Regions from separate parts of the Bacillus sp. Medicinal_06 genome, predicted to be linked through region 2. Evidence: riboswitches for the same ligand, from Rfam matches in the RefSeq annotation. Region 2 holds a riboswitch; each other region holds the start of a gene.
What was found. Region 2 has a riboswitch for thiamine pyrophosphate ahead of thiT (energy-coupled thiamine transporter ThiT). Riboswitches for the same ligand answer to the same signal wherever they lie in the genome.

Region 1 (11,228 bases), on a different contig from region 2:
GTTAATGGCGCAGCACCAAATTAGAAGACTACCTGTAGTTGAGAATGGCGGGCTTGTTGGGATGTTAGCGTTAGGTGATTTAGCAATAGCAGAGAAAGCTGATGATCAAGCAGGATTTGCTTTAAGTGAAATTTCCGAGCATACAGAATAAAGGAATATCTGCAGATTATTTTTCGTTTAGAGAATAGGTAAGATTGGATACGTTTTATTAATAATGTAAATAAAGCTATATTGTGATTAAAGCGTATCCAAAATATTACGCATAGATATAAATATGCTTCATTAAATGTATCTGGAGAATGACATATGTTAAGTTCATTTGAAATTTTATTTAACAATTTCCATTACTAATTTTTGTTATGTTAAAAAATGATATAATAATAAATAAAAGCTTCATAAGGAATTTTGAATATAATAATATTTATAATATTATGATTATCTACTAAACTATCAAAGATTTTATATAAATAGAAACGGAGGGGAAATAATATGAGGGAGGTACAGAGTAATCCAAATTGGAATTTGGTTACAGAGGCTTATGTGGAACCAACTAATTTTGCAGATTTATTTTCCTTACTTGTACCAAATCATCCAAAAGGCGAAGGAAAAGAACGGACAATTTTAGCTTGGAAAGAAAAAGAATTTTATAAACAGGAAAACTTGGCTCCGTTTATTTTATATGGAATGAATAAAGTGAAGGAGTTGCCACAGTTTCATAAAGATGAAATACCAACTTTAGTTCGTATTGTTCGTTTATGTCAGGACATCGGTTGGTATAAGGAAGCTTATACATTTATGGTGAACCATAAATTAGATGAATTTGTACATACATCTATGGAATATGAAACGTGGGATGTTTTAACCCAAGTTGTGGCTTGGAACTACTTAATTGTAAAATATCGCATCGGGAAATCGGAAAATAGAGATGTAATGATATGGGAAAGAATTAAATTTAATGAGGAATGTATTGAAAAATGTGAAAAGCTATTATCTCATAAGGAAGTAATGGAACTTACATTTTTTTATATTTGCAAACAGGCAAAACGATTGTCCAAAGAAGAATTGGATCAAGAGATGATGAATTTAGCAATATACTGTAATACATACGTTTATGACTTATACATATATGACTTATTAAAAAAATATCGTAAGTGTACGGATTTTTTAACATATTATGGACCGAGTCGTTCTGTTGTTGCATGTCAAAGGGCTGTAATCGCTCAAATTTCTGACCGCCTTAATCCGCTAAAAACTACTCATGTGGATGATTATCTTTATGTAATGAAGGAAATGATGGAGCATATGTCATTTGAGTTTATGAATCGATACGAGCACTTCATTGGAAAACTATTATCATATGTACCATTTTTTGAAATGATTCAAGTTCCGCAACATGCATATTATTGTGAAGAGTTGATGTATGTTTGTAAAGGAATTGAACATAAAGAAGAAATCCTGCGGAATTATATATTTATACAATTACACGATTGTTTACCGTCATTTATTAAGCAATTTCTAAAGAATAAGCGTTATGCAACGATTCATGATATTTTATTTTACTGGTGTGATGATGAACAACGAATGGGCTTAGAGAAGAAATATAATTTAAGTTTTATTTATGAACGATATGCGTGTGGATAAAAAGAAATTTTTCAATATAATGTATAGATGAAAAAAGGGGTCTCATTTTAAGTGAGACCCCTTTTTTCGTCGTAAATGTAGAAGGCTGTTCTAAGCTTCTTGTTGGTTCTTACGGTGTTCAGGAATATAAATATATTGGGAAATGATGGTTAGCACCCCTATAAAAAATACAGGGAATATAGCAGCCATATGAAAACCACTATAAATAATATTTGTTATTAAGCCGCTTATAATAATAAATGCAGTATATATATGAGAAATTTGTTTCTTCAGTCGAATTTTGAATGCTTCCATCAATGATTCAATAGCAACAAATGAGATGACGATACCCAAAAAGACAAGGTTCGTATTGTAAATGACTAAGCAACAGATTAAACCGAGAAAAGCTATATACTCAATTATTAATGGTATATTACGTGACATATAATATTACCGAACCAAATAAGGCAGTGGATTTACTGCGTTTGTCTTTTCAAAATTCCATTCACCATTATGTAATTCAAAATGGAGATGTTGTCCAAATGAATGACCTGTATTTCCCATATATCCTAATAATTGCCCGGTTTGAACTTGATCACCAACTTGTACTGAACGGTCTTTCATATGAGCGTAAACGGTTGTATATAGTTTACCTCGAATATGATGTGCTACAAATACGACATTTCCATAGCTAGCAGAGTAATAAGACTTTATAACTTTACCTGCAGCAGCTGCATGAATTGAAACATTACCTGGTGCGGAAATATCTATACCATAATGCATTTGTTCCCAGCGCATATCAAATGTAGAACTAATCGTTCCTTGAGTAGGGAATTTAAAAACAGCAGGAATAGAAGGAGCGGCTTGTCTCGTTTGTGGTTGTTTTTGAATAATATAATGCTTTGCTACAAATCCGTAAGATGTTCCGAAGCGAACTTTGTACCAGGTACCAACTGTTTCTATAACAGTGACTTGTGTTCCGTTTTGTAAAGCCCCAATTACAGCAGTATCTGTTCCAGCTCCACGGCGGACTTTTAAGGTAGGTGTAGCAACGTAAAAGGAAGATTCATTTTGTATTGTAACCCCTTTTACTAATGCTTCTGATGTATGAGATACAAATTCTTTTTTTACATATCCTTGTTGCCCATTATGTGAGACTTTATACCAATCCCCTTTTGTTTCTTGGACGGAGATGAATTTACCATTGGATAATCTATCAATAATAGAGGATTTGATATTTGGTTTAGAACGAATATTTAACACATTGGCATTTACGATATAACTATTGTTCCGTTCAGTATATTTAGTAAACGCAATATTTGTTTTTTTTAAGGAGTTAGTTTTATCTCTTGTATTTATCCTATTATTCAAATATAATATTTCTGGGCCTGGTTTTATATGTTGAATGTTTTGTGTAGGCAATTCTTGGGCTGCTGCAGTACGTGTGTCTACTTGATTTATGGATGGAAGTAGAGATGTGACTGCGACAGTAGTTGCCGTTAAAGCTGTAGCTTTCTGTTTCATCTAATATTAGCCCCCCATCGATGTATTAATATATTTTTTATTATAGTATAAAGATATAATATTTTGTGCATTGTTCACATAACTGTAATATGATATGTGAAAAAAATAACGACTTTTTAATGGAATCGAAATATATTACAAGAATAACAGATAAACAATCATTAGAGTTTGGATAAAAGATAATTATATAAATATCAGTTAAAAAATCGACATAAAACCTTTCTTTTTGAGTGGGAGAGAGGATCCGTCCATGGATAGAAGCGGTCAGGGCCTTTTTCTGCCCCATGCCGTGTGAAAACAAAAAGTGGGGATAAATGGAGAATTGTTTTTGCTTTCATAGCCGTAGCTCATATGTCGAAAAATCAAAATGGAGTTATATAGTATTTTCAGAATAAATATAGAAATACAAATTGAAAAAATGGAAGAAGAACGTTTTTAGGTGGGGAAGAGAATCCGCCTATGCATAGAAGCGACCAGATCCTTTTTAAGTGCCATGCTAATTTAAAACAGTTGCTGATAACACATGACAATGTTATACTGACTATGGTAATTTCATATTGTGCTAGGAGAGCTGGTGTTGCCAGCTGAGAGTAAGACCGAAAGTCTTTTATCCTTTTACTACCTGATCTAGATTATGCTAGCGTAGGGAAGCAATTCGGACATGAACATTAGGTCCCCGTTTCTTTGCGTAAAGAAACGGGGCTTTTTTATTTGCCAATTTAATAGTGAAAACCACTAGGGGTGCTTTGCATGCTGAGAGAGGAATAATCCTTAACCCTTACGGACCTGATCTAGGTAATACTAGCGAAGGGAAGTGGAGCAACGAATAAATGTATTTTTATTTGCTGAACCACTTCTTATATAGAAGTGGTTTTTTATTTTAATAAATAGATATAAAGGAAGGGGAAATATAAATGAAATTTTGTGAGAGGTTATTTGAAACTGTGCAGCCTGTTTGGGAGAAAAGTCATAACCATCCATTTGTAACTGGAATGGGGGATGGCACGTTAGAAAAAGACAAATTCCAATATTACATCGTACAAGATTATTTATATTTGCTAGACTATGCGAAGGTTTATGCAATTGGAGTTGTAAAGGCAACGAATCCATATGTGATGGGGAAATTTGCAGAACAAATAGATGGTATTTTAAATGGAGAAATGACGATTCATAAACAGTATGCAAAACGTCTTGGTATTTCTATACAAGAGATGGAGGAAGCAAAGCCATCTGCTAAAAATTTAGCGTATACAAACTATATGATGTCAGTATCTCAAAATGGCACGCTTGCAGAGTTAATTGCGGCTCTTCTTCCATGTATGTGGAGTTATTGGGAAATTGGAAAGCGTTTAAATGATATTCCAGGAGCGAGGGATCATGAGTTCTTCGGAGAGTGGATTCAAGGATATAGCTCAGAAGAGTATGGAAGTCTTTGCATTTGGCTAATGGATTTATTAAATGAACTAGCTGAAGGGAAATCTGAACAAGAGCTAGCTAGATTAGAAGAGATTTTCTTATATTCTAGCCGATTTGAGTATTTATTCTGGGATATGGCGTATCGTAAGGAGATGTGGGGTTTTGAGGAGCAAGAGCATACTACAATTTCATAATGTTTCCTTTCATTATGATGAAAAGCCAATCATAAACGGTCTAGATGCTTCCGTGCAAGAAAAAGAGTTTGTTAGCATTATTGGGCCGAGTGGCTGTGGCAAAAGTACATTGTTTCGTTTAATTACAGGATTAGAAGAACCTACGGCTGGAAATATTCAACTGACAGAAACAACGAGTCATCCTGTAGGGTATATGCCACAAAAAGATATGCTTCTGCCGTGGAGAACGATTATTGAAAATGCAGCATTGCCGTTAGAGTGCCAGGGGATAAAGAAAAAAGAAGCACATGTAAAAGCAAAAGAGCTGTTAGAACAATTTGGTTTACAAGGATACGAGAACAAATATCCGAAAGATTTATCAGGTGGTATGCGGCAACGAGTATCCTTTATTCGAACCTTATTAACAGGCGGGGACGTTTTGTTGTTAGATGAACCTTTTAGCGCATTAGATGCTTTAACGAAAGCAACGTTGCAAGAATGGTTGTTTGAACAATGGAAACAGTGGCAAAAAACAATTTTATTTATCACACATGATGTGGAGGAAGCGCTTTTTCTTTCCAATCGAATTTTAGTTGTGACCGAGCAGCCTATTACCACTTTGACGGAGCGTATTGTACCACTTGGAATAGATCGCTCAAGAAAAGATTTGCATAAACCTGAGATATTAGCTTTAAAAGATGAATTACTTAGTATGCTGCAAAGGCAGGTGCTCGTATGAAGCGTGTGACAGAGTTATTACCTGCACTGATTTTAAGTAGCATACTGCTCATAGCTTGGGAGGTGGGAGCTAGAATTGTTGACGAGATGTACATATTGCCATCTCCTACTGCAATTCTAGCGAAAATGTGGGCGTTGCAAGATATATTGCTTACAGTTCATTTGCCGGCAACGTTATACGTGGTTTTGATAGGAGTTGTTATTTCCATTGTACTTGGTGTGGGGCTCGCGATGTTAATGAATGCTAGCACATGGATAGAAAGAGCATTTTATCCGTTACTAGTTGCATCACAAACGATTCCAATTACAGCGCTAGCACCATTGTTTGTTTTATGGTTTGGATATTCAATTTGGAGCAAAGTAGTTGTGACCGTTTTGATTACATTTTTCCCAATTGCCGTAAATACGTATGATGGGTTACGCAGTACGAAAAAGGAATGGGAGGAGCTTTTAGTTACATATGGTGCAACGAAAAAAGATATTTTTCTAAAGTTAAAATTGCCATCTGCACTTCCGTACTTTTTCTCTGCTTTAAAAATAGCTGTTCCGCTTAGTGTAATTGGAGCAGCGATTGGCGAGTGGCTTGGTGCACAAGCGGGTTTAGGATACTTTAGTAAACGAATGATGACGCAGTTAGATGGGGCAGGCGTATTTGCACCGATTGTACTGTTATCATTACTAGCTATTTTCTTTGTATTACTCGTTTCGATATTAGAAAAGAAATTCATTAGTTGGAGGAAACATTCATGAAATTATTCAAGCGCATCTTTGTGTTTACATTATTAGTTGTAATGATTGCAGGATGTTCTAGCAATTCAGTATTAGAGAAGCAAAAGAAAGAGAAAGAAATTACAGTGATGCTCGATTGGTATCCAAACGCGGTTCATAGTTTTATCTATGCAGCGATTGAAAAGGGCTACTTTAAAGAAGAAGGAGTAAAGGTGAATATTAAATTCCCATCTAATCCAACCGATCCATTAACGTTAGCGGCAGCAGGAAAAGTAACAGTTGGTCTATACTATCAGCCAGATGTTGTCATCGCAAGAGCAAATGAACAAATTCCAGTGAAATCAATTGGAGCTGTGGTCCGTTCACCACTAAATCATGTTGTATCGTTAAAATCAGCAGGTATTAAATCACCAAAAGACTTAGAAGGTAAAACAGTTGGTTATTCTGGAACACCTTTAAGTGAGGCATATTTAAAAACGATGGTAAAAGAAGCTGGTGGAAATCCTAGTGCTGTGAAAGTAGTAGATGTTGGATTTGATTTGGTGCCGGCGTTAATTACGAAAAAGGTAGATGCTGTCACAGGTGCTTACATTAACCATGAAGTTCCTGTTATGCGCCATCAAGGCCATGAGCCAGCATACTTTAATCCAGCTGAGTATGGTGTACCAAATTATCATGAACTTGTTTTTGTCACAGGTGATAAAACATTGAAGAAAGATAAAGAATCATTACAAGCATTTTTACGTGGTGCGAAAAAGGGCTACGACTTCATGAAGAAAAACCCAGATGAAGCACTAAATATTTTATTAGATCATCAAGAAAAAGAAAACTTCCCGCTTGTTCCGGAAGTTGAAAAAGAAAGTATGAAAATTTTATTAGAGAAAATGGAAACGAAAGATGAGCCATTTTTATCAGACACAAAAGAGTCATGGGAAAAACAAAATAAATGGTTGAAAGAAAAAGGAATGACAAAAGAAAGCATTCCTGCCAATGAATTATTTGAAAATATTTTAAAGTAGGCGAGTGAATATGAAAGGCGAGCTCCATGTTATCTCAAATGGTCAGATGACATTCGAAGAGTTAACGAATGTAGCGATGCAAATTGAGAGTGAGATTGATTATTTGCATATTCGTGAGCGAGAAAAAAGTACGAAAGAGTTGTATGAAGGTGTGGAAGGTCTCCTAAAGAGGGGCTTTCCAGCATCTAAGCTTGTGATAAATGACCGAATCGATATTGCAATTTTATTACATATCCCTCGCGTCCAATTGGGATATCGAAGTGCAGATGTTAGGTCTGTGAAAGAAAAGTTTTCGTATTTGCATGTTGGGTATTCTGTGCATTCTTTGGAAGAAGCGATAACAGCTTTCAAAAACGGTGCAGATTCTCTTGTTTATGGCCATGTATTTCCAACGGATTGTAAGAGGGGCGTTCCGGCAAGAGGATTAGAAGAAATTTCAGATATGGCAAGGCGATTAACGATACCGATTACAGCTATTGGAGGGGTAACACCTGAAAATACAGCAGAGGTTCTTCGGTCTGGTGTGAGTGGTATTGCTGTTATGTCTGGAATTGTCAGTAATCGTACTCCATACGAGAAAGCAAGATTGTATAAGGAAACAATAAGAAAGTGGGCGGAAAATCATGAGTAAGGTATATGATGTAGCCATTATTGGCGGTGGTGTAATGGGTAGTTCAGTTGCACATTTTCTAGCGGAAAGAGGATACCAAGTGGTGATTGTTGAGAAACAAAGAATTGCATCTGAAGCTTCTAAAGCAGCGGCAGGTTTGCTTGGTGTACAGGCGGAGTGGGATGCGTATGATCCACTATTTGAGCTTGCTAGGAAAAGCCGTGAAATATTTCCGCAACTTGCAGAAACGTTACGTGAAAAAACGGGTATTGATATTGGGTATGAAGAGAAAGGTATCTATCGTATTGCTCAAACTGAAGATGAGAAGGCAAGAATACTAGATATTATGGGCTGGCAACAGAAAACAGGTGAAGAATCATATTTTATGACCGGGGATGAGCTTCGTGAAAAAGAGCCATTCCTCTCTTCATCCATTATGGGGGCTGTATACTATCCGAAAGATGGTCATGTCACTGCGCCGGAACTTACGAAAGCATTTGCGCATTCTGCAGCCGTTTCTGGAGCTGATATATATGAACAAACAGAAGTATTTGATATCAAAATAGAGAACAATCGAGTAGTAGGGATTATTACGAATGAAGGTATGATTCTATGTGAAAAGGTAGTAATTGCCGGGGGCTCATGGAGCACAAAACTTCTTCATCATTTTGATAAAGAGTGGGGTACATACCCTGTGAAAGGAGAAGTTGTTGCTGTAAAGAGCCGTAAACCCCTACTAAAATCTCCTATTTTTCAAGAACGATTTTATATCGCGCCAAAACGTGGTGGACGTTATGTAATTGGAGCAACAATGAAGCCTCATACCTTTAATAAATCTGTACAACCAGAAAGTATCACTTCAATACTAGAGCGTGCTTATACAATCTTACCAGCTTTGAAAGAAGCAGAATGGGAAAGTGCTTGGGCGGGGTTACGCCCGCAATCTAATCACGAAGTTCCTTATATGGGAGCGCATGAGGAAATAAAGGGATTGTATGCTTGTACAGGCCATTACCGAAACGGAATTTTATTAAGTCCTGTTTCTGGTCAATATATGGCAGATGTAATAGAAGGAAAGCAGGGGAGTCATTTACTAGATTCATTGCTTTCTAAAACGGTTTAGAAAGGGGATGGAAGCTTGAACTTAAAAATTAATGGTAAGCAAGTAGAGGTACCTGGGAGTGTTAAGACAGTAGCAGAACTGCTTACGCATTTAGGATTAGATACAAAGATTGTTGTAGTAGAACGCAATACAGATATTTTAACAAAAGAAGACCATCAAAGCGTATCTGTTTTTGATGGAGACCAAATTGAGATTGTAACTTTCGTAGGAGGCGGTTGATTATGTTAAACATTGGACCATTTACATTCAATTCTAGACTTTTATTAGGAACAGGAAAATTTTCAGATTATGATGTACAAAGAAAAGCAATTGAAGTATCAGAAGCAGAAATTTTAACATTTGCAGTACGTCGTATGGATATATTTGATGCAGACCAACCGAATTTGTTAGAAAAAATTGATGTGAAAAAGTATACATTACTACCAAATACAGCAGGAGCGAAAAATGCTGAGGAAGCAGTTCGTATTGCGAAATTAGCAAAAGCTTCAGGGCTTTGTGACATGGTAAAAGTAGAGGTTATTGGAGATGACAGAACGTTATTACCAGATCCAGTAGAGACATTAAAAGCCTCTGAAATGCTACTAGAAGAAGGTTTTATCGTTCTTCCTTACACATCAGATGATGTTGTATTAGCTCGTAAATTACAAGAGCTTGGTGTTCACGCGATTATGCCTGGTGCATCACCAATTGGTTCAGGTCTTGGCATTGTGAACCCATTAAACTTAAGCTTTATTATTGAGCAAGCAAAAGTACCAGTTATTGTTGATGCTGGTGTTGGTAGCCCAGCGGATGCTGCGTTTGCAATGGAATTGGGAGCAGATGGCGTGTTATTAAATACAGCTGTATCAGGCGCGAAAGACCCTATTAAAATGGCATCCGCAATGAAACTAGGTATTCATGCAGGGCGCTTAGGATTTGAAGCAGGGCGTATTGCACGTAAGCGCTGCGCGACGGCAAGTAGTCCTTTAGAAGGAATGAGTGTAGTTGAATAATCGATATTCTCGCCAAGAGCTATTTTCTCCAATTAGAGAAAAAGGGCAACAAAAGATAGGAGAAAAGCATGTACTAATTATCGGGGCGGGAGCACTTGGTAGTGCGAATGCAGAGATGCTTGTGAGAGCTGGTGTTGGCCGTGTAACAATTGTCGATCGCGATTATATTGATTGGAGTAATTTACAACGTCAGCAGCTATATTGTGAGGAGGATGTAGAAAATAATCTTCCCAAGGCTATAGCAGCCCAAAGGCGCTTGCAAGCAATTAATAGTCATGTAACGATAAAGGCTCTTGTCCAGGATGTAACAGCTGAAGAATTAGAAGAGCTCGTTAAAAATGTTGATATCATGATTGATGCGACTGATAATTTTGAAACACGTTTTATCGTTAATGATATATCACAAAAGTATTCTATTCCGTGGATTTACGGGGCGTGTGTAGGAAGCTACGGTCTTTCTTATACGATTTTACCAGGAAAGACTCCGTGTCTATCTTGTTTATTACAATCCATCCCGCTTGGCGGAGCGACATGTGATACAGCAGGGATCATTTCACCTGCTGTATCTCTCGTTGTTTCTCACCAAGTAACGGAAACTCTTAAACTTTTAGTAGGAGATGATGAGGCACTTAGGGAAGAGCTTGTATCGTTTGATGTATGGAAAAATGAATATTCATGTATGAATGTACAAAAACTTCGAAAACATAATTGTCCTTCATGTGGTGAGGAAGCTGTGTATCCGTATTTAAATAAGGATAATACGTCAAAAACTGCAGTTTTATGCGGGAGAAATACAGTTCAAATTAGACCTCCCCATAAAGAACAATTAGATTTTGAACGGTATAAAGAACTGCTGCGCGATCGTGTAACTGATTTAATGGTGAATCCATATTTATTATCATTTTCGGTTGAAGATAAGAGACTAGTTGCGTTTCAAGATGGCCGGGTTCTTGTACATGGAACGAAAGATATAGTAGAAGCAAAAACAATTTACCATCGTTATTTTGGATAGGAAAAGGGTGAGTGAGATGAAAGTGAATAAAGCTTTAACAATTGCTGGATCTGATAGCGGCGGTGGTGCTGGGATTCAAGCAGATTTAAAAACATTTCAAGAGCTAGGTGTATATGGAATGACGGTTATTACTGCTATTACAGCCCAAAATACACTTGGTGTGCAAGGTGTATATCCAGTTGCAATAGAAGGGATTCAGGAGCAATTAAATTCTATTGGTACAGATTTAACACCAGATGCTGTGAAGCTTGGTATGCTATTTAGTAGCGAAA
Region 2 (11,228 bases):
TTTAAATAATGCGTTCACGAAATATATGTTTTATATTTTCTATCCAGTTCATTTATGGATCATTTATACAATTGGATATTTTGTTAGTAAGTAAAGAGAAAGCTTTGTGCATGTGCACAAAGCTTTTTTTTATTTCTTCATAAAATCTTAAGAAATTTCCATGCTATTTTTTAAAAAATGATCGTTATACTTGAAGCTATATTAAACAATACCGAATGAATGGGAGAGGTTAGAAATGCAACTTATTACATTCTTAACCGAATTTGTGAAGCATCCAAAGAATACTGGGGCAATTGCACCTAGTTCGAATAGATTAGCCAAAAAGATGGTAGGCGCGATTAATTTTGAAGAAGCGAAGTACATTTTAGAATTAGGACCTGGAACAGGTTCATTCACGAAAGAGATTATAAAGAGAAAAAAAGAACATACAATATTTATCTTGATTGAAATTAATGAAGTTTTTTTCAAAAAATTACAGAAGCAGTTTAAGGACGATCCTAATATTTTAGTTATACATGGATCAGCTGAAAATATAAAGAAATACATCGAGGATTTACAAATAGAGAAGGTTGATTACGTATTATCAGGATTACCCTTTACGTCTTTACCAAGAGAAGTATCATCTCGTATTTTATCTAGCGTCATGGAATCATTAAGTGAGGATGGTGAATTCATTACATTTCAATACTCGCTTGCAAAGAAAGCATTTATCCAAACCTTTTTTCAGGAAATTTCATTAAAAAAGGTTTGGTTGAATCTTCCACCAGCGCATGTTCTTAGTTGTAGAAAGGCATGTATGTAATGGAATTACATGAATTGTTATCATATATTGAGCAGTATGGTTATTGGGCTTTATTCTTTTGTCTATGGCTCGGGATTGTAGGCATGCCAGTTCCAGATGAAATGATTGTAATGAGTGGTGGGTTTGTATCATCGGTGGGCATACTAAGTGTAATTCCTGCCTTTTTGTTAACCTATTTAGGTGTAGTGTCAGGTCTTTCATTAGGATATATACTTGGAAAATTATTTGGTTCTAAAGTACTTGATAAATTAATGAAAAAGAAGAAAGTAAAGTACCTTTTAAAATCACAAAAACTGATTCATAAATACGGACATTATGCATTGGCAACAAGTTATTTTATACCTGTCGTTAGACATATCGTTCCTTATTTAGTTGGTATGAATCGTATGTCATTTCAAACATATGCTTTGTATTCATACACGACAGGATTCATATGGACATTGCTTTATTTTATGCTTGGTTCTATGTTTGGTAAACATATCGAGACGATTGTAGAACTTGCGACGAAGTATGGCCTCTATTTTGGTGGCACAATTGTCGTCATAGCAAGTATTTCATATTTATATATGCAAAAGAAAAATCAGGTAATGGGATAGATTACTTGTCCAAATATTCGCAGGCAGTAAGGAAGAAGGCAGCTATTTTAAGTAATAGCTGCCTTCTTCCTTATTTATTTTCGATTCACATTTAGGCAAGGTAGTTATAGTGGAGATAAGGAGAGGGAGGATCTTCTCTTTATTTGATTTCGTAATTGAGGAATGTAGGGGAAATAGAACTTAATCTTTACAATTTTTGTAGTAGTCGTGTTCCGCTCTCCATATCACCTTTACATAAAGGACATTTTGGTTCTTCTTCTAAAGAAAAGTTTTTGCGCATCCATCCACGGCAGCTTTCTGACTGGCATTCCCATACAGCTATTTCTTCTGGATCTTCGACAGGCTTATTATTTCTTTTCCAATACATATCATCACTCCTCTAAAGTGGGGAATTTTTCTAAAAAAAATAAAAAGGTTGTTAACGTTTTTTGTTAACAACCTTTTATACTTTTAATTATAATCTTTATTTTATAAAAATGCGAACTTTATAAATTACCAAATTACAACAAGGAATCTATTATACTAGTTCTGGATTATAAATCATTGTAAAATGTCCTGGCAATAATTCAATTTGGCACGGTGTATGAAGAGAGCTTTCTCCGTCTGTATCTACTTCTTTTTGTTCTTTTGTTTCAATAAGGATTGATTTTGCTTTCACATGGAATATATCATTGTTATTTGTATCCTCAAATAGTTTCTTTCCGATATAGTCTCTAAATGCTTGAAAACCTGTTGATTTTACAACAAAGATATCAAGTGCACCATCATCACATTTTACATTAGGAATAAAGGAAGGGATTCCTCCTAGATATTCACCGTTTCCAATCATAACAAGGACAGCTTCATCTTCATATACTTCTTCATCATACGTAATTTTCACAGGGAAGGTTTCTGCATTTTTAATTGTGCGGATTGTACTTAAATAGTAACCAATCTTCCCAAGCTTTGCTTTTTCGTCAGCATCAATGTTATTAGACACTTCGGAAACGAGACCGATCCCCCAAAAGTTTAAGAAATATTGGTTGTTTGCTTGAGCGATATCAATCGGCTTCGTATGACCTTTTACAATTAATTTGGCAGCCTCGGCAATATTTTGCGGAACGCCAAGCGTACGAGAAAAGTCATTGCACGTCCCGCCTGGAATGATTGCAAGTGTTGGGCGGGTTTTAAGAGGTGCTAGTCCATTCGTGCATTCAAAGACAGTTCCATCGCCGCCAAAGACGATAATTAAATCAACTTTGTTTGCAAACTCCCTACAATACTTTGTGGCATCGCCTTGCTGTTTTGTATGAAGAATTCGTAAATCAGGAAAAGCTGCAGCAAGCGGTGGAACGATTTTGGATAAGTTTGTCTGTAAATCTCCTTGCCCTGCTTTTGGGTTTACGATGAGAAGAACTTTTTCAAATTTTGTCTGTGTCATTCTAATCCCTCCCTGTGTTTTAGAAGTAGTGAACGATATAAATAAACTTCCATCAGAAAGCGATGGAAGTTTATTTGGTTTTATTTATCTGTTACAACCGAAGCGATGTATGGTAAATTACGATATTTTTCTGCACAGTCGATGCCGTAACCAACGATAAATTCATCTGGAATTTGGAAGCCTACATACTCTGCTGTTAAATCGACTTTACGACGTTCTGGTTTATCAAGTAATGTACAGAACTTTAATGCTTTCGGTTTATGCATGAAGAAGTGGTCTTTTAAGAAGTGAAGTGTTAAGCCTGAATCGATAATGTCTTCTACAACAATGACATTTTTACCTGTAATGTTGACATCGATATCTTTTAATAATTTAACTTTCCCTGTTGTTTCAGTTTGGTTACCGTAACTAGATGCTGAGATAAAATCGATTGTTACTTCATTTTTTATGTGACGAATTAAATCCGCAGCAAAGACGAAAGAACCTTTTAATACAGCAATCACTACGATTTCTTCTCCTTCAAAATCGCGCTCAATTTGTAGTGCAAGTTCTTTTACCTTCGTTTGTAATGCTTCTTCAGAAATTAAAGTGTCTTTTATTTCAATATTCATTGAGATCCTCCTACGTTGTAAAACTTGTGAACATTTCGACTGTAAAGGATTGAGGAGGAAAAGTCAAAAGGATATATATTTGATAAAGGTTTATGTTAGCAAAGTCAGAATAAAATAAAGTGACAATTTGATTTTAGTGTTTCGTGGTAGATTCATGTTCGAGAAATTGAGAGGAGAATGGAATGTTAAAAAAAATATCTTCAATCATTTTTCAATTATTTATTATGATCATGCTATTTGTAGTGATAGTAAGTCTTCCTATGTTATTTATAAAGGGGAAGCAAGTTGGGATACATATAGAGCATTTTTTTACACAATGTATACATGTTATCTCTGCACTCATACATCCAGAAGAGTTAAAGATGAAAATGGCTACACAAGTAGCGACTGTTTCAAACAATGTGCAAATATTTAAGATGCAAGAAAGGGAATTTCCCTTATTTCCACTTATCTTTAAGCCATATGCATATTCGCTCGTGCTTATATTTGGAGCACTCGTAGTTTCGCTCTGTTTGTCTTTTGTATGTAGTATGATTACAGCGATTATACCAAGGCGTGTACAGAGAGTGATAGAAGAAGCTGTATGTTTTCTTAAAACAATCCCAGATATCTTTCTGATTTTTTTTCTTCAACTTATAATGGTAACAATATATAGGTATACCGGAGTTTTATTATTACATCCATTCTCTACAATGCAAAATTCATCGATTGTATTACCAATTCTCATTTTAGCTATTATTCCTACCATTTCTTTATTACAATTCCAAATGCTACTTATAAAGGAAGAGCAGAAAAAAGATTATGTTCTGTTTGTGAAGGCGAAAGGTTTTAGTAGTCTGTATATTTTATGTAAGCATATTGTTAGCAATATCGTGATTTCAGTTGTGAATCATATGGAATCAATATTATTAGCTTTGATAACGAGTTTATTTGTTTTTGAGTACATGTTTCATATTAGAGGTTTGTTTTCAATTTTGATTAGCGGTCAAGATCCAGCAGTTATCGTTTATTTGCTGATATTGTTTATCGTACCTATGCACGGAGTGATATTGTTATTGAATTGGTTAAGGAGGAAGCTGTATGCGTAAACAGCGTTATATATACTTCTTATTTCCTATTATTCTATTATTAATTATTAGTTTTGCACTTCCATATTTTCAGAAGGAACCTAAGGTAGTGGAATATCGATACAATGAAAAAGGAGAAATTGTTGAAGCGGCCCCTTTTTCCATGTCCTCTGAACATTGGTTTGGAACGGATCGAGAAGGAGAAGATTTGTTTTATAAAGTAATAGAAGGAGCTAAGTATACAATTTTAATATCATTTTTTGTGGCGGTTGCTAGAGTAACCATTTCTTTATTGATGAGCTTGTTGGTTCGTAATGATAAGTGGGGATTTTCTTTTTTACAACGTGTTACTGTTAGCTTGCAATTTTTCCCCCAAACATTATTTTGTATTTTATTTCTAACCCCATTTATCATGTATGAACTACGAACGAAACCTATTGTCACAAATATAGAATTATTATGTATACAATTGATTGTATTTGTGTTTGTGGCAGTTCCAGGAATGACACGATTTTTTCAAAAAGAGGTTCAGCACATTTGGAGACAAGAGTATGTGATAAGTTCCCTTGTATTAGGAGGTAGTAGATGGCATATATTTCGGACTCATATTATGAAAGTATTGCAACCACAAATTATATTTCAAATTGGAGAACAGATGGTGCAAGTATTACTAATCATGTTACATCTTGCCATTTTTAAATTATTTTTAGGGGGAACAAAAATTGTTTCTGGGCAAGCTCATGATCAATTTCATATATATTTTCCATACTTAAATGACTGGGCAAATTTAATTAGCTATTACTATGGCGAATTAATGCTAGAGCCAAGAGTGATTATAATTCCAGTTCTGTTCTATATGCTTCTTTTATTTTGTATGACGAAAGTAGTAAACGGATATAGACATAATATATAAATGCAAATTTGAAAAACGAAATGAAATCATTCTTTTTAGGAGGGAGAGAGCATCCGACCATACATAGAGGTGGTCAAACTTTCTTCCTGCTTTATGCCAAGTGAAAACAAAAGGAGAGAACGAGTGCAGGTCATTTTTTTATTTTTAAAAACGGAAGTCTTTTTACAAAAATATCCACAAAAAGGTCTGATGATATGATATAATAACTATATTAAGAAAACGCTTCCATAAAGGGTGATAATCATGAAAAAGAAACAGTACTCAAGTATTACATTTATAAAAGCATTGCTTCTAACAATCGTTCTTGGTATGTTGGCTTATATAATTGATGTTCCTGCTATTCGAGTTTCACTGATTGGAATGACTTTAGTTCTTGGTGCGATTTCTCATGGAATGCTGCTCCAACTGTATGAAGCTGGATTAGATGATATGAAAGAATATATAGATAAAAAATGATTTCAAAACCTTCATTCATTTAAATGGAGGTTTTTTTATTCCTTACAAAAATGTAAGGTAATTTGTAAGACAAATCGATAGTGGAGTAGTGATATTTTGGATAAACTTATAGGTGTAAGGTAAAAGGCAAGCACATTTTAGGTAAAATACGCTTTAGGCATTATATGTGAAAAGGAGTAGGAGGGAATGGAGAAACGTTGGATGACCATTGCTTTATTATCGGCTAGTAACACTATGATACTAGATGAAGAGATGAGCCTTTCGCACTTATTTGATCGAAAAGAAGATCATTCTTCTTCACAATTTACAATGAAATGGTGTAAATGGAGCGAAAGTTGTAATTTTGAAGAAGAGACCCCTAATAAAGAGCAAAGAATCATCTTTACAAATCCTATTAAAGCATGGTCCTTTCAACATAGTAAGTGTAACGTCACTAATCACTTAAAGAAAACTGAGCCGAGACAATTAGTTATTACTCCAGATCCTTTTACTTTACATTCACGTGAAAGTAACAATTAAATACTGAGACACAGAAAAAGCATTGTAGAGGGAATCTACAATGCTTTTTTAGTGAAGATAAACATCTATATAAATACGGATTGAAAAACCGAAATAAAACCATTCCTTTTAGGGGGAAGAGAGAATCCGCTCATAGGTAGAAGCGATCGGTTCCTTTTTTTAGCCCCATGCCATGTGAAAACAGAAGGAGAAAAGGAGTGAAGACCTTCTTTTATTTTCATAACCGTAACTTATATGTCGAAAAATCAAAACGGATATATATATTATTTTAAGAATATAATAGGAAAATAGTAACGATAAAATATCTAAAGTAACAAAAAAGATAAAATTATTACATTTATATTACAAAAATGTTGTTTGTTTTTATAATTCGTAATATAATTTGGTTATAGAGGTAGAAACCAAAATAAATTATTATTTGGGAGACTGGGAAAAATGAAAAAAATTATTTTGCTAGTTTTAATGTCTGTAATGTTTTTAGTACCTGCCGTTTCTTATGGAGAAACAAGTGAAAATGTGAATCAGGCTATCCCGAAAGAAGAACAAGCTATACAAAAAATGGGATGGGTAAAAACTGGAGATGCATGGTATTACTTTGATAAAGATGGAAAAGCTCATGAAGGCTGGTTAAGTTATAACGGAAAATGGTATTACTGTATAGATGGAATGATGGTGCAAAACGATTATGTTAGAGTAAATGGAAGAGATTATTACTTAGGTCAAGATGGTATTATGCAAACTGGTTGGATACAGGATGAAGATCGCTGGTTATATACAAACCAAGATGGAGCATTTAAAACTGGTTGGTTAAAAGAAGGAAATAAGTGGTATTACATCCATCGTGGATTAATGAGAACTGGATGGGTAAGAACTGATACAGGTTGGTATTATATGAATTCGAATGGCACGATGAAAACAGGGTGGCTACAAGAGAGTGGAAAATGGTATTATTTAAAATCTGATGGTGCAATGGCAACAGGCAAACACTTGATTAATGGTACTTGGTATGTATTTAAAGATAATGGCGTTATGCTTTAAATATTTTGAATAAGAGGCTGCCGAAAGTAGTTGAATAGCTACTTTTGGCAGCTTTTTTGCTTTGTAAATTATCTTTGCATCTCGGATATATCTTATAAATACATGAGAAGTGGTGTTAAAAAGGGTATATAAGGAGAGAAATAATAATGAGGAATGGAGGGATTAAAGGTGACATTTCTAAATCGTATTGGAGTTGCCTTCATGATAATTGGTATTCTTGTTGGTGCTTATTACTCTTTTGAATGGTACAAAGGAAAAAGTTCGGCGCAAGATTTAACGATAGAAGAGGTCAAGCAGTTTGAAAGGATAACATCAAAAGACACTGCTACTGAAACAAATGCAAATTCTCAAGTACCCTCTTCTCAAATCCAACACAAAGAAGGAGAGAAAGTAGCTATATTAAGTATACCGAAAATCAAAAAGAAATTTTCGGTATACTGGGGGACGAATAATACTACATTGAAAAAAGGTGTAGGTATGTTTGTTAGTGATATGACAACAGTACCACCCCAAGGAGGACATACTGTATTAAGTGGACATCGTGATACTGTATTTACAGAATTAGGAGAGCTGAAAGAAAAAAATCATCTTATCGTGGAATATGATAATAAAATTTACTCGTATGAAATTCAAAAAATATGGATTACAGATGCTGATGATCGCACAGTTATTGTAAAGAAAGAAGCACCAACATTAACATTGACGACTTGTTATCCATTTGATTACATAGGCGATGCCCCGGATCGATATATTATTGAGGCAAAATTAATTGCTACTGATTCAAAATGAGATTACAGTATTTTTGTCTTTAGCTATTTAGAATGAGAGAATGTGAAATAGAGCATTGATATAACTCACTAAATTAAAAAGAAGAGCGCCATTTAAGCACTCTTCTTTTTTGTGTTTATATTATATACACCTGCACTTTTGAATAAGCGTGGCGCTGTTGTAAATAGAAGGAGTAATAATACTGTACATAAAGCGAAAGAAGCAAGCATCGTACTACCGTTAACAATCAATGAATAAAGAACAGCTGACTGTCCTGGCGGTGCGTATTTTCCAAAGAAGATAACACCGGCAATAAAGTGACAGAAATAACGTGCAAAGCTACCAACAAATGTAGCAAGGATAATATAAGCGACCACTTTTTTCCCCTGATTGTTTTTTGGTGAAGATTTATCTTTGCGACTACCTAGACTAGATGGTTCATTACTAGGACTGGATGTTCCAAGTGCTTTTTGAATGGGACGATAGAATAAACCGGCAAAGCCGACAAAAGCAAAGGCAACGAAGTACTCAATGAATGCTTGCACTGGCGTTAAAATATAAGCATCTCCGACTACAATTTGCAGCAGTCCCCAAATCAAGCCTCCTAAGAAAGCCGTTTTGAATCCCCAGCGGTAAGCGATAATAAAAATAGGAATCATAGCAAATGAAACAGAACCGCCTGTTGGAAGTTTAATTGATAGTGGTAAAATGTCGATGATCAAGGCAAAGGCTGCCAGGATTGCAGATTCAATCATCGCTTGTAAATTGGTGTTACGCATATTGTCATTCCCCCTAAATCCAAGTTGCACAAAAAAAGAATAATGTATCATAGGGAGATATGAAATACGTAAATAAAAAATGATGGGGTAGATGTATTTCGACGTTTGCACAATTCCTACGTTAGCATTAACTAACAGGTTCTAAGGGTCGGAATATTATATTCCCTCTCAGCAACGAGGCTCCCCCTGTGATAACGAGATTCTTTGATTGTTAGATTCATTGTAATTGAAATGGATGAGAATGGCAAATGGGTATTTATATAACGGAAAAAGTATGAAAATAGAATTGTTCAAAAATGTTAACAAATAGGTAGGGGAATGCTATAGTGAGTGATTCATGCAATATGATATAATTTATCTGAAAATAATTATCATTCTCTTTTGAGGAGGGGGATTATGAGTCTAGTTGACATCAAAATAGGTGAAAAGGCACTAGTGAAAAATATACAGGCGTTAGATAAGTTGTTAAAGCGGAGATTAGCTGCTTTTGGTCTTTCTGAAGGAAGTGAACTTCGTGTAAAACAAAAAGCGATGTTCAAGGGACCATGTACACTAGAATGCCGTGGGCAATTAATTAGTATTCGTCATTGTGACGCGAAAATGATAAAGGTGGAATTAGCGTGAATAAGGTTGCATTGCTAGGGAATCCGAACACAGGAAAAACATCATTATTTAATGCGTTAACTGGTTCCTATGAATACGTGGGAAACTGGAGCGGGGTAACGGTAGAAAAAAAGATTGGTAAGTTAAAGAATAAGCAAGGGACATTAATTGATTTACCAGGTGTATATGATTTAAATCCTGTCTCGCGTGATGAAGGTGTCGTTACAAACTTTCTATTAAAAGAAGAATTTCAACATATGCTGAATATTGTTGACTCTTCTCAATTTGAGCGCAATATGCATTTAACATTGCAACTGCTGGAATTTGGTAAGCCAGTTTCAATTGGGTTAAATATGATCGATGTTGCAAAGCAGCGCGGGATTGTTATTGATGTAAAAAGATTATCAGAAATATTAGGAGTAACGGTCGTTCCTGTTGTTGCGAGAAGCGGGAAAGGCTGTGAAGAGTTACTTGCTACTTTGCATGAGAGTGATAAAAAAGAGAAAAAGCCGTTCGTTCTTTCATATGGTGAAAAAATAGATGTAGGAATTGCAGAGATTATGGGATTTTTAACTAAGGAAAATTATGAACACCCAAGATGGCTTGCAATTCAATTTTTAAGCAATAATGAAGTAGTGGAACAAGAAGTGAGTAGATTACCGATTTATAAGGAACTTGTGGCAATTCGCTCTAATCTGGAAGAAGAACTTGATGGTACATTAGAGCAGCATATTTATAATACACGTGCAGCGTATATTGAAAAGTTCAAAACAAATGTCATTCAGCATGAAAAAGAAGGAAAGGTTCCTTTTTCGGAAAGAGTTGACCAGTTAATTACACATAAAGTTTTGGGACTTCCAATCTTTTTAGCAGTTATGTTTTTTATTTTTCAGGTTACGTTTACGTGGATTGGGACGCCTTTGTCGGATATGCTTGATGAATTTTTCGGTGGGCAACTCACCGATTGGGTAACAGCGGGCTTAACAACTATTGGTGCCTCTGATTTTATTCAAGCGCTTGTTACAGAGGGGATTATTGCTGGTGTTGGTGCTGTATTAGTATTCGTCCCACAAATTTTTGCACTCTTTTTCTTTATTTCATTACTAGAAGACTCAGGATATATGGCACGAATTGCAGTTGTTATGGACCGGATTATGGAATTCTTCGGTTTAAATGGGAAGGCGTTTATTCCAATGATTATCGGTTTTGGTTGTAACGTACCAGGCATTATGGCAGCAAGAACAATTGAACAAGAGAAAGAGAGGCTGCTTACTGTTTTAGTAACACCATTTATGTCTTGTTCAGCACGGTTACCTGTGTATGCATTATTTGCGGGAGTCTTTTTTCCGAATAGCCAAGCGACTGTCGTGTTCTCTTTATACATTACAGGGATTGTACTTGCGCTATTAGTTACAAAGGTAATGTCTATGACTGTTTTAAAAGAAGAAAAGTCTATTTTTGTGATTGAGCTTCCGCCTTATCGTATGCCACAAGCAAAAACATTGTGGCTGAGCACATGGGAAAAAGGAAAAGGTTTCGTACGTAAAGCTGGTACATTTATTTTTGGTGGGTCTGTTGTCATTTGGTTACTCAACTATGCTGGTCCATCTGGATTTGGTGTAGATATGGGAGATAGTTTCTTAGCGATGATTGGTG
Region 3 (11,228 bases), on a different contig from region 2:
TTTTCGTCAATTCGCATTTAATAATGTTTTCCGTAATAAACGGACGTACGCCGCTCATTTTTTAAGTAGTACATTTTCTATTATGATTTTCTTTACGTATGCGCTTTTATTATTTCACCCTGATTTAACTGGTGAGTTAAAATCGACAAGTGAAACGATAAGTGAACTTGGTACAATTGGATTTAGGATCTCACAAAGCTTGATTTTTGTGTTTTCATTTTTCTTTATCTTATATTCAGTAAGCTCATTTTTAAAAACACGTAAAAAAGAGTTTGGCATTTTAATGATGCAAGGAATGTCTATAAGACAGTTGAAAAAGTTAGTGCTTATTGAAAATATGTTAATTGGATTTGGTTCAATCTTTATAGGCATTATGATTGGCCTTATATTTTCCAAGTTGGTACTACTTATTAGTGCAAGTATTTTAATGATTAACAAGGGACTACCTTTTTATATTCCAATTCAAGCGATTCTACTAACTATTGTTACATTCCTTATCTTATTTTTAATTGTATCACTTGTTACTTTTAAGATGATTAAAGTAACTGAACTTGTGGAACTTATTCAAGCAGAAGAAAAACCAAAGCCTGAACCGAAAGCTTCTATTATTTTATCGCTTCTATCATTTGTTAGTATCAGTTCTGGATATGGAATCGTACTGTATATTATCTTTAGAAGAATCATCTCTTTTCCGTTATTAGGATTAGGTGTGTTATTGGTTATAATTGGTACATATTTTCTGTATACGCAATGCAGTGTTTTTCTATTGCAAGCTGCCAAAAAGCGGGAATCTTTATTTTTAAAGAAAACAAATATACTAACGTTTTCAGAGTTAATATATCGAATGAAAGATAATGCAATGATGTTTTTTATTGTGTCTATCATTTCGGCAGTCGCGTTCACTGCAATTGGAACTACTGCTGCACTTGGAAATAAAGAACTGTCAAGAATGACCAATCCGTATACGTTTACCTATATGAGTTTTGAAGACAATAAGATGGAAAATGAGCACCTTGCTTTAATTAAGAAATATCTTAATGAGGCAAATATTGCTTATCGACTGGGTTCTGCCTCTACTAAATATACAGAAAGCGATGTTTCTGTTATGAAATTAAGTGAATATAATGATCTTGCGAAGTCTCTTGGCTACCAAAAAGAAACGCTTGATAGAGAAGATGAAATTTTGCTAGTTCCAGGGTGGATAGCGCAAAAACAAGAGTTTGAAAATAATCAATTTAAAAAGGAAATTGAAGTGATTCATGGGGATTGGATGAAAACATTTCATGTAAAGAAAGCTGTAAAGAACTTGGTTCTACCACATGAAGTAGGAAATACTTTAATTGCAGTACAAGACCAAGTATATGATAAAGTTCCATTCATTGCTCGTGAGGATATCACGTTCTCTAAAGAGCGTATTTACGGATTTGTTGTAGATGATTGGATGAGAACAAAGGAAATTTCACATCAATTAAATAACATATTGGGTATAGAGAATGGAGAGCGTAGCTTTTATTTTGAAGCTTTAGCATTGCAGTGGTTACAAGCGAAACAAACAAACGGATTGTTACTTATGGCGAGTGTTTTAGTAGGAATTGTCTTTTTTACATTTGCAGCGAGCTTTATTTATTTCCGTTTATATACAGATTTAGACCGGGATCAACAACAATATAAAATGATTTCAAAAATGGGATTAAGTAAGCGAGAACTAAAAGGTGTTGTAACAAGACAGTTGTTAATCATGTTCTTTTTACCAATTGTTGTTGCGGTAATTCATACTGCAGTTGCATATACCGCACTGCAACAATTAGTGGATTTTTCTATTTTAAATAGTTCAATTATCATCTTAATTTCATTTGTATGTATACAAATCTTGTATTTTTTTATGACTCGTTGGCGTTACTTACAAAAACTTTATAGGACTATGGATCAGTAAAATATGACTATTAAGTTTTGATTGTATCAAAGGTAAATGGAAAATAACCATAATGAGTATACTTGAAAATTAATTTAGACAATGAAAGGAGTCATAATGAGAAAAACAATATCTTTTTTTATATTAATTGTCCTGATTGTCATAAGCCTAAGTGCCTGTTCTTCCTCTGAAGAAAATAAACGGCCTGCGAACGGGATGATAATGATTGGAGACGAACAATTTACTTTACCTATTTTTGAACGTTACAAAGAAAATATAGAAGAAAAAGAAGTATTTGAAGTGAAAACGGGCGTTTTTGGTGAAAATAAAGTGCTTATTATAGATGAAACAACAGCGCAAGCTATGATAAAAGATCGAATTTTGCGGAAGAATGATATGAATAATCGCTCCGGTTATACTTCTATAAAAAAATTACCGGAAATCCCAAAAGAAGCTTCGTTATTATTTACACATGAAGAGGAAAAACATATTACAAGTATCGATTTAAACAGTAAAGAAATTCCTGTTTCATATGACAGCGATGCTTGGATTGGAAATTCTCGTGATTATAAGTCTCAATGGTATCTTATTGTTGCAAAAAAGGATGTATATAGAAAGATAAAAGCGGATGAAACAAAGTTACAGATTATTCACTTCAAAAAATTATTGGGTTACGAAAAGCCTAAAATGTCGACAGATAATACATTAAAAACTGAATATTTAAAGATAAAAAGGCAAGTCAAAGATTTTCATAAATTAATATCGGTCAAATTTGTTACTTTTGAGGATGAAGGTTAAAAGGGAAAGGGAATTGTCAACAAAACTTTATCAACTATGTAATATTTCATAATAGATAGACAATTCAAATAATATTGTTTACATTATTTTTAAGTTAATAAATGTGATAGAGAATTGGAGATCCACATTATATAGCCATTGCAAATTGCGTTGGTATATCTTTGTGGATCTTTTTTCTATCACATAAGAAGGAGGTAGAATTGAAAGCGTTTTATTAGGGATGTAGAGAAAAAGAAAAGGGGATGTAAAATGAAAAGATTACTTTGGGGATTATTAATTTTATGTTGTATCGCTTCGAGTGTAATGCTACCGATGCCAATACAAGCAGAAGAAGGGAAGAAAAATAACAATCCGATTATTCTTGTACATGGTTTTACAGGATGGGGCAGAGATGAATTATTGGGTGTAAAGTATTGGGGTGGTGTTCACGATATTCAAGAAAATTTAAAGAGAGATGGATACAATGTTCATACTGCCGCTGTTGGGCCGTTATCAAGTAACTGGGATCGTGCTTGTGAGTTATACGCTCAAATCAATGGTGGAACAGTAGATTATGGAGCAGCTCATGCCGAAAAACATGGACACGATCGATATGGAAGAACATATACAGGGTTTGTTCAAAATTGGAGTGAGACAAATAAGCTTCATTTAGTAGGACATAGTATGGGAGGACAAACAATACGTACGCTAGTCCAATTGTTAAAAGAAGGGAATCAAGAAGAGAGAGAATATGTAAAACAACATGCTGATGTGAAAATGTCTCCGTTGTTTCAGGGAGGAAAATCATACGTTCATAGTGTAACGACATTAGCCACTCCTCACAATGGGACAACCCTTGCAGATGGAAGTTTACTCTTGCCAGCTGTAAAGCAATTACTCGTCGCAACTGCTGGAGTTGGAGAAAATAACAATCTATCACTATACGATTTTAAATTGGATCAATGGGGAATTAAAAAAAGAGCTGGGGAATCATTTTATCAATATTCAAACCGTGTCTTAAATAGTTCCATTTTGAAGGATACAAAAGATATAAGCCAATGGGATTTAAGTACAGATGGAGCAAAGGAATTGAACACTTGGGTAAAAGCGCAACCAGATGTATATTATTTTTCTTACAGTGGACATGCAACACAAGTAGCACCTATAACGGGAATTCATTTACCGCACATCACCATGAATAAGGCACTGATGGGAAATGCAATTTTCTTAGGGTCATATGCAAGATACGAACAGAATCGTACATTCATTGATTCATCCTGGTGGGAAAATGACGGAGTAGTAAATACAAACTCTATGGTAGGACCATCAACTGATGTGGTTATAAATAATAGTAGTGCGCCAGAACTTGGGAAATGGAATCATATTGAGACAAAACAAAACTGGGATCACCTCGATATGGTTGGATTAAGTGTCTCGGATTCCTTAGGGTTCTCTGATATTAATGCTTTTTACCGAAAGATTGCTGAAAAGCTATCCAATTTACCGAAATAACTGGCTTCATATTTATATTGAAATGTAGCAGCTCCTTCAAATTTTTTTGAGGGAGTTTTCTTTCGTGAATCACATCATATTTTCGGAGTATAATGGAGTTAACATTAAAATAGCACAATAGTTTGAGGTGATGATGTGAGAGTTAACATAGTAATATCTGGATATGGAACTGTTGGAAAAGAGTTTGTAAGATTGGTATTTGAGAAAGCTTTATATATAAATGAGATGTACGGTATCGAACTTGTCCTTACTGGAGTTATGGGAAGTACAGTCAATCTCTTTAGCGCCAAAGGTTTACATATTAAAGAATTATTAACTTATGGTACAGGTTCTAATGCATTGGAGAGATATCTCAAAAACTATCCACTCGATAAAAGTGAAAAAATGCCTTTTGGTCATGTATTAATAGAATCAACACCAACTAATCTTCAAACAGGTGAACCTGGAAGAACATATATTGAAACAGCGATTGAAAATCATATGGATGTAGTCGCTATTTCAAAAGGTGCACTCGTTAGCGCATGGAAAGAAATAAAGCAAAAAGCAACGAAAGCTAACGTACGTATTCGTTATAGTGGTGCAACTGCAGCTGCGCTCCCTACATTAGATATTGGACAATTTAGTTTAGCAGGGTGCCAAATTGAAAGTATAGAAGGTATTTTAAATGGAACAACAAATTATATTCTTACAAAGATGTACGAAAAAGATGTAACATTTGAGGAAGCACTGCATCAAGCGCAGCAAAAAGGAATCGCTGAAACAAACCCATCATTAGACGTAAGTGGAATGGACAGTGCCTGTAAACTATTATTGTTAGCGAACAGTTTATTTCAGTCAGAATACTCTCTTGATTACGTAAATGTAAATGGGATAGAGGGTATTACGAAACAAGATATAGAGAAAGCAAAAGCACAAGGTAAATCTCTAAAACTAATTGGAGCGGCATATAGAGACCATTCAGGGAACCCTAAACTTGAAGTATGTCCGCGTGAAATAGGGAAAGAGCATCCTTTAGCTCATGTAAATGGAACGGAAAAAGGAATCACTTTTCATACTGATACGATGGGAAGAGTTACTTCAATCGGGGGAGCCTCGAACCCAAGAGCAGCAGCAGCGGCAGCTCTGAAAGATTTAATTAATTTGTATCGGAAAGATGTGTGATGAAAAATTCTGGTTGTAGATCAAATAAAGAAATTTGACAAATAAATATTTTTGTGTTATGATTATAAATTTAGTGTTTGATTAAATATCCTTAACGTGATACATTTTAGTAAGTGAAATACCTTCACTAATTTATGTATCGAGGGAGACGTGTAATATGAAAATAGAAAACGGTTTAGCGGTGTTAAAATTAAAAATTCAAGAATTCGAATTAAATCCCACGTTACTTTGGGATGAAAAAGAAGCTATATTAATCGATACTGGTATGCCAGGCCAATTAGAAGGGATTCGTGATGCAATGATTGGTATTGGTGTCCCTTTTGAACAATTACAAGCAGTTATTTTAACCCATCAAGATATAGACCATATTGGAAGTCTTCCTGAAATACAGCAGAAGGCAGGCCATTCTATTGAAGTATACGCACATGAATTAGACAAGCCATATATTGAAGGACAAGTGCATTTAATGAAAACGGATCCAAGTAAAATGAGTAAAGACAAATGGGATGCACTTCCAGAAGTTATGCAATTTCTATATGAAAATCCTCCGACGGCAAAAGTAAATCGGACATTAGAAGACGGAGAAAGACTACCATTTTTCGGAGGCATTGAAGTGATTCATACACCAGGGCATACTCCGGGACATATTAGTTTATATAGTGAAAAATATAAAACATTAATTGCGGGCGACGCGATAGTATGCGTTGGTGGAAACTTAAAAGGACCTGTTCCGCATACAACGCCAGACATGGATACAGCTACAAAATCGCTTAGAAGATTTTTAGAATTTGATATTGAGACGGTGATTTGTTATCACGGTGGTGTTTGTAATTTGAATGTGAAGGAGCAAATAGCGAGATTAGTAGAAGAGGATTGCTAACATTTTCGTGCCTATATGTTAGCGATATTGAATTTACAAATAATATTTGATAGTATTCTAGAATATGTTATGATTAATATCAAAGTTAAATAGTTATATATATTTATCCACTAGGGGGGCCTTTTAAAGGCTGAGATCAAAAAATATCTTTGAAACCCTTAGGACCTGATCTGGGTAATACCAGCGTAGGGAAGTGGAAGTGACAGAATATGATATTTTTTTAAATATTGATAATGTCCAGTCCGCTTTCTTTACGTGTGTGTAAAGAAAGCTTTTTTATTTTGCGCACCTACTTGAAGTGAGTCTCAGTAATCTAGTAGCTAACGAGCAATTCGTTAAGAAACTTGTTTCATTTTTTTATTATTAAAACGTTTATTGGAGGGTCTATCATGTTATTTTCACAGTTATTACGTAAAGAAGTTAATCCGATTTGGGAAGCAAGTTTTAATCATCCATTTGTGACAAAACTAGGGAACGGAACATTAGATTTAGCTAGTTTTCGCTATTACGTTCTGCAAGATTCATATTATTTAAGTCATTTTGCAAGAGTCCAATCGTTAGGAGCAGCAAAAGCGATTGAATTAGAAACGACAGCTCGTATGGCGCACCATGCACAAAATACATACCAAGCTGAATTATCGCTGCATGAGAATTTTGCGAAAAAATTAGGAATTACGGAAAAAGAAAAAGAATCGTTCATTCCTGCACCGACGGCTTATGCGTATACATCACATATGTATCGCGCTGCATACGAGGGACATATTGGGGATGTTATCGCAGCGATTTTGCCGTGCTATTGGCTTTATTATGAAATTGGTGAGCGACTTAAGGAATGTAAACCGGAAGAACCCATTTACCAAGAGTGGATTTCTGCATATGGTTCTGACTGGTTCCGTACTTTAGTAGAAGAGCAAATTGCCAGATTAGATGCCATTGCAGAAACAGTAACAGAAACTGATCGTAAGCGCATGAAACAGCATTTTGTCATTAGTAGTCAATATGAATATTCATTTTGGGAGATGGCTTACACATTAGAAAAATGGCCAGTAGAAAAACAAGTAGAAGATATAAGTTTATAAGAAACAAATATGTCTCTTATCACGCGTGTAAAAAGTATAGAAAATGACTAACTTAGTTTAGTCATTTTTTTGTACGAAAATAATATTTCTATTTCTCTGTTTTTAGAAGAATCAACTTCACTAATTAGATGCTCATATATTATTAAAAAATTACATAATAAAAAGGAGGAAGAAGGTAGTTTTTATTGAAGTTTGTTTATAATATCACATTCTTTGTTAGAGGGCGTAAAGAAATTTATTAATCTCTTTGATGTTTTTTATTTTCCTTACAATGCTTGGAATGTTGTATTAAAAGAATTTAACTTTGAAAGGAGTCAATAAATATGAAAACGAGAAAACGAATAACGAATAAGATTTTACTCGTTAGTACAATTTGTGCAATAAGCATTCCCTCAGTTTCATACGCAGCAGAATCCATTCAACCTAAAAATTTTGCAATTTCTCCAAGTCTGTATGAGAGGGGAAATACAGATGCATTGAAAATAAGTTTTTATCCTTATACATATAATAATCCATTCAACCATCAATTTACCTCAACATCCAAAGAAACAAACACAAATATAAAAGAAATAAACAATGCTGATGATGAAAATCCTGTTATATCTACTACTCTTACATTTATCCGTTATATGCATACTGAAAATTATAAATCTGCATTTGATTTAACTTCTCGACCTTTACAGAAGATAATATCTGAAAAGTGGCTGGAGAGTTATTGGAAGGAACTTCCCCTGCAGTTACAAGCAGGTTCTTTTATTGGAATTGGAGAGGTAAAGCAAAAAGAGACGAATTCCGTTCATACAAACATTGAAATTGGATTAGTATTTGAAAAATTCACTGTACCTTTCATGTTTAGATTAGATCCATCTGGAAAAATAGACGATTTCCAGCTTAGTATGTCATCCGACTCTGTTGCACAGCGCCCGGCATATAGTAATCCTGATTCGTTTACTGAAGAAGAAGTAGTAGTCGGAAGTGGCGCGTTCCCATTACCAGGAGCACTGTCTGTTCCAAAGGGAGAGGGGCCTTTCCCAGCGGTTATTCTTGTGCAAGGATCTGGAGCAAGCGATCGAGATGAAACTGCGTTTGCTTTAAAACCGTTTCGCGATTTAGCTGAAGGTCTTGCTTCGAAAGGAATTGCTGTTCTTCGCTATAATAAACGAACATATGAACATGGATTGAAAACACAATTTAGTCCGTTTTATACAGTTGATAAAGAAACAACAGATGATGCACTTTTTGCGACTCGTTTTCTTCAAAATAATCCTATGATAGACAAGAATCAAATTTATGTTCTCGGCCATAGTCAAGGCGGAATGATGGTTCCGAAAATGATCGAAAAAGACCAAAATCAAAATATTGCTGGGGCAATTGTGATGGGAGGACCAGCTCGTACATTCCAGGATGTTGTTTTAGATCAATTTGATTACTTGTATTCTATCGGCAGAATGACAGCTGAGGAATATAAATTTTATAAAGCGCAATATGAATTATTAAATGACCCTAATTTTTCTGGAAAAAACCCTCCAAAAGATTTTTATTTAGGAGCGCCTGTATTTTGGGATTCTATCCGTAAAATTAAGGCGGCAGAAATGTCTAAAGAACAAAAGACACCGCTTCTTATTATTCAAGGAGAAAGAGACTATCAAGTTCAATCAAAAATCGAAATTCCTCTTTGGAAAGAACAATTAAAAGAGCGAGATAATGTAGATTATCGACTTTATCCAAAGTTAAATCACTTCTTTACAGAAGGAGATGGGGAATTAAGTAAACCGGATGAATATTATAGTCCAGCCAATATTCCTGAGTATGTTATAAATGATATTGCTACGTGGGTGCAAGGAAGAGCGAAATAAAAATAAGGACAGTATATTTATAAGAGCTCATTTCGTTTACAAAAAACACGGGCACCCAGTCTGTGTTTTTTGTAATTATATGAAAAATTTCAGAGGAGTGTCTATCTATGACAAATACAAATGAACAGAAAAGTATAGAAGCAATGTTAAAGATTGCAGAAAAGAATGGTTTACAATTAAATAAAGAAAGCGCTGAATTAAATGAATCAGGAATGGACTTTCAAGTTGTATTTGCTACTGATGAAAAGGGTGTTTCATGGGTTCTCCGGAAACCAAGAAGACCAGATGTAATTGAAAGAGGGGCATTAGAAGGGAAAATACTTGAGCTTGTTCAAAAATATGTACCTGTTGCAGTACCAAATTGGAAAATCAACACACCAGAATTAATTGCTTATCCATTAGTAAAGGGTAACCCTGCAGCAGTGATTGATTTAGAAATACAAAATTATGTGTGGCATATTCAAAATGATCCACCATCTATGACATTTATCCGATCTTTAGCAGAGTCACTTGTCGCCTTGCATTCGATTGATTATAATGAGGCTACTAAAAAGGGAATTGAAGTTCTTCAACCTGCTGAAGCAAAGCAATTGTTAATAGATAGAATGCATCAAATAAAATCAAAACTTGGTGTTTCAGATGAACTATGGGAGCGTTGGCAAACATGGCTTGCAGATGAATCGTATTGGCCAAAGCACTCTTCATTTGTTCATGGTGACTTACATCCGCCGCATATTTTAGTTGATAAAAATGACAAAGTAACAGGACTTTTGGATTGGACAGAAGCGAAAGTGACAGATCCAGCTACTGATTTCACTCTTTATCTTACAATCTTTGGACAGGAGAATTTGAAAGTACTATTAAACGAATATGAAAAAGCAGGAGGGAAAGTTTGGCCGAGAATGCTTGAACATATTATTGAACTTGGCGCTGCTTATCCAGTTATGATTGGATTATTTGCACTACAGACAAAGAAAGAAGCACATATGGAAATGGCACGTGGAGCTTTAGGGATAGGTGAAAAATAGTAAATTATATTGTGTGAAGTAGCTGCGTTGTGAGGGAAAGTATAATCATATTAAATATACAGCAAGATAATTTCAAAATCCCGCTAATTTACAAATAGCGGGATTTGTCATTTCTTTATACAAATCTAGATCTCTATTGTCAATTATAGCTTTGTTTTTTTGTTTACTTTTGGGTACTAGTAGGATTAAGATGATTTTTAGGAATGTTATTTATAATTTGGTGGAAGTGAGGAATATGCTAAAAACAACAAAATTTGCTTTGTTATATAGAAGAAAGGTAGAAAACTGAAAGGGATGAGAGTTATGAAGAAACTTGATGTGCTTTTAATGGTACTCAGCTTCCTATTTCCAATTGCAGGTATTATGAAACAAATTTCTCTTGAATTGTCATTGTATTTAGGAGGACTGTTGTTTTTCACAAGTTTTGGAAGCTACTATGCGAAACGAATGTATTCACGAATATGTAGTTGGCTTGCTTACACTATATTTATTACGTTTTTGCTGGCGATTTGGAATCAATACGCAACAGCTAGTTCGTTACTAGCAAATGCTAAAATCGCTGCATGTATTGCCGTTATTCCACTTATACTCCGATTCCGTACATATGCAATTACTTTAGGGTTACTTGCATTATGGGGTGGTTTATTATGGGATATGAAACAAGCCCAATCATTAGCTGTTCTCGGACGTATTATGAACTTATTGACTACAGAACGTTTGTATCTATTACTGCTGGTAGCAGGCTTTTTATTTGGTGGGTTTCTTGCAAATGCACTACATCGTGGGAATAGTAATGAAAAACAAGAAAAAACAAATCTATTTAAACAAAAGAAGAAATCATTCAAGCCTAAGTTTAAAATTCGTATTCCGAGCCTGCCAAGATTAAAAATTAAGATGTTTAAAGTCGGTAGAAAATCTTCTAAAGCAAAAGAAACACGCACGTATGAACCAAACCGTGAAGAAAGAGTACCGACGTATCATACAGCGCAAACAGAGCATCAACATCATGAAATGGAAACAACA

Region 1: linked by a shared signal. The riboswitch ahead of tenA (thiaminase II) and the one ahead of thiT (energy-coupled thiamine transporter ThiT) in region 2 are both predicted to bind thiamine pyrophosphate.
Region 3: linked by a shared signal. The riboswitch ahead of tenA (thiaminase II) and the one ahead of thiT (energy-coupled thiamine transporter ThiT) in region 2 are both predicted to bind thiamine pyrophosphate.

The regions. Positions count from the first base shown of each region.
Region 1 is NZ_JBWYHD010000004.1:1,054-12,281, forward strand. It holds gene AC1M36_RS10275 (CBS domain-containing protein) at 1-151, shown strand, start outside; gene AC1M36_RS10280 (DUF3965 domain-containing protein) at 490-1,641, shown strand; gene AC1M36_RS10285 (hypothetical protein) at 1,732-2,064, opposite strand; gene AC1M36_RS10290 (SH3 domain-containing protein) at 2,071-3,144, opposite strand; TPP riboswitch at 3,699-3,810, shown strand; TPP riboswitch at 3,872-3,974, shown strand; gene tenA (thiaminase II) at 4,059-4,754, shown strand; gene AC1M36_RS10300 (ABC transporter ATP-binding protein) at 4,723-5,472, shown strand; gene AC1M36_RS10305 (ABC transporter permease) at 5,469-6,221, shown strand; gene AC1M36_RS10310 (ABC transporter substrate-binding protein) at 6,218-7,219, shown strand; gene tenI (thiazole tautomerase TenI) at 7,230-7,850, shown strand; gene thiO (glycine oxidase ThiO) at 7,843-8,952, shown strand; gene thiS (sulfur carrier protein ThiS) at 8,968-9,171, shown strand; gene AC1M36_RS10330 (thiazole synthase) at 9,174-9,944, shown strand; gene AC1M36_RS10335 (thiazole biosynthesis adenylyltransferase ThiF) at 9,937-10,956, shown strand; gene thiD (bifunctional hydroxymethylpyrimidine kinase/phosphomethylpyrimidine kinase) at 10,973-11,228, shown strand, end outside.
Region 2 is NZ_JBWYHD010000002.1:49,751-60,978, forward strand. It holds gene AC1M36_RS03865 (TraX family protein) at 1-94, shown strand, start outside; gene AC1M36_RS03870 (class I SAM-dependent methyltransferase) at 236-802, shown strand; gene AC1M36_RS03875 (DedA family protein) at 802-1,398, shown strand; gene AC1M36_RS03880 (cold-shock protein) at 1,586-1,765, opposite strand; gene AC1M36_RS03885 (diacylglycerol/lipid kinase family protein) at 1,916-2,818, opposite strand; gene hpt (hypoxanthine phosphoribosyltransferase) at 2,899-3,429, opposite strand; gene AC1M36_RS03895 (ABC transporter permease subunit) at 3,612-4,517, shown strand; gene AC1M36_RS03900 (peptide ABC transporter permease) at 4,510-5,409, shown strand; gene AC1M36_RS03905 (hypothetical protein) at 5,653-5,865, shown strand; gene AC1M36_RS03910 (hypothetical protein) at 6,052-6,384, shown strand; gene AC1M36_RS03915 (PspC-like choline-binding domain-containing protein) at 6,820-7,422, shown strand; gene AC1M36_RS03920 (class D sortase) at 7,591-8,211, shown strand; gene thiT (energy-coupled thiamine transporter ThiT) at 8,304-8,969, opposite strand; TPP riboswitch at 9,065-9,166, opposite strand; gene AC1M36_RS03930 (FeoA family protein) at 9,366-9,593, shown strand; gene feoB (ferrous iron transport protein B) at 9,590-11,228, shown strand, end outside.
Region 3 is NZ_JBWYHD010000001.1:24,318-35,545, reverse strand. It holds gene AC1M36_RS00170 (ABC transporter permease) at 1-1,933, shown strand, start outside; gene AC1M36_RS00175 (ABC transporter ATP-binding protein) at 1-21, shown strand, start outside; gene AC1M36_RS00165 (lipoprotein BA_5634 family protein) at 2,030-2,710, shown strand; gene AC1M36_RS00160 (esterase/lipase family protein) at 3,014-4,201, shown strand; gene AC1M36_RS00155 (homoserine dehydrogenase) at 4,337-5,362, shown strand; gene AC1M36_RS00150 (MBL fold metallo-hydrolase) at 5,520-6,242, shown strand; TPP riboswitch at 6,345-6,451, shown strand; gene tenA (thiaminase II) at 6,632-7,321, shown strand; gene AC1M36_RS00140 (alpha/beta hydrolase) at 7,645-9,177, shown strand; gene AC1M36_RS00135 (macrolide 2'-phosphotransferase) at 9,285-10,205, shown strand; gene AC1M36_RS00130 (DUF3959 family protein) at 10,509-11,228, shown strand, end outside.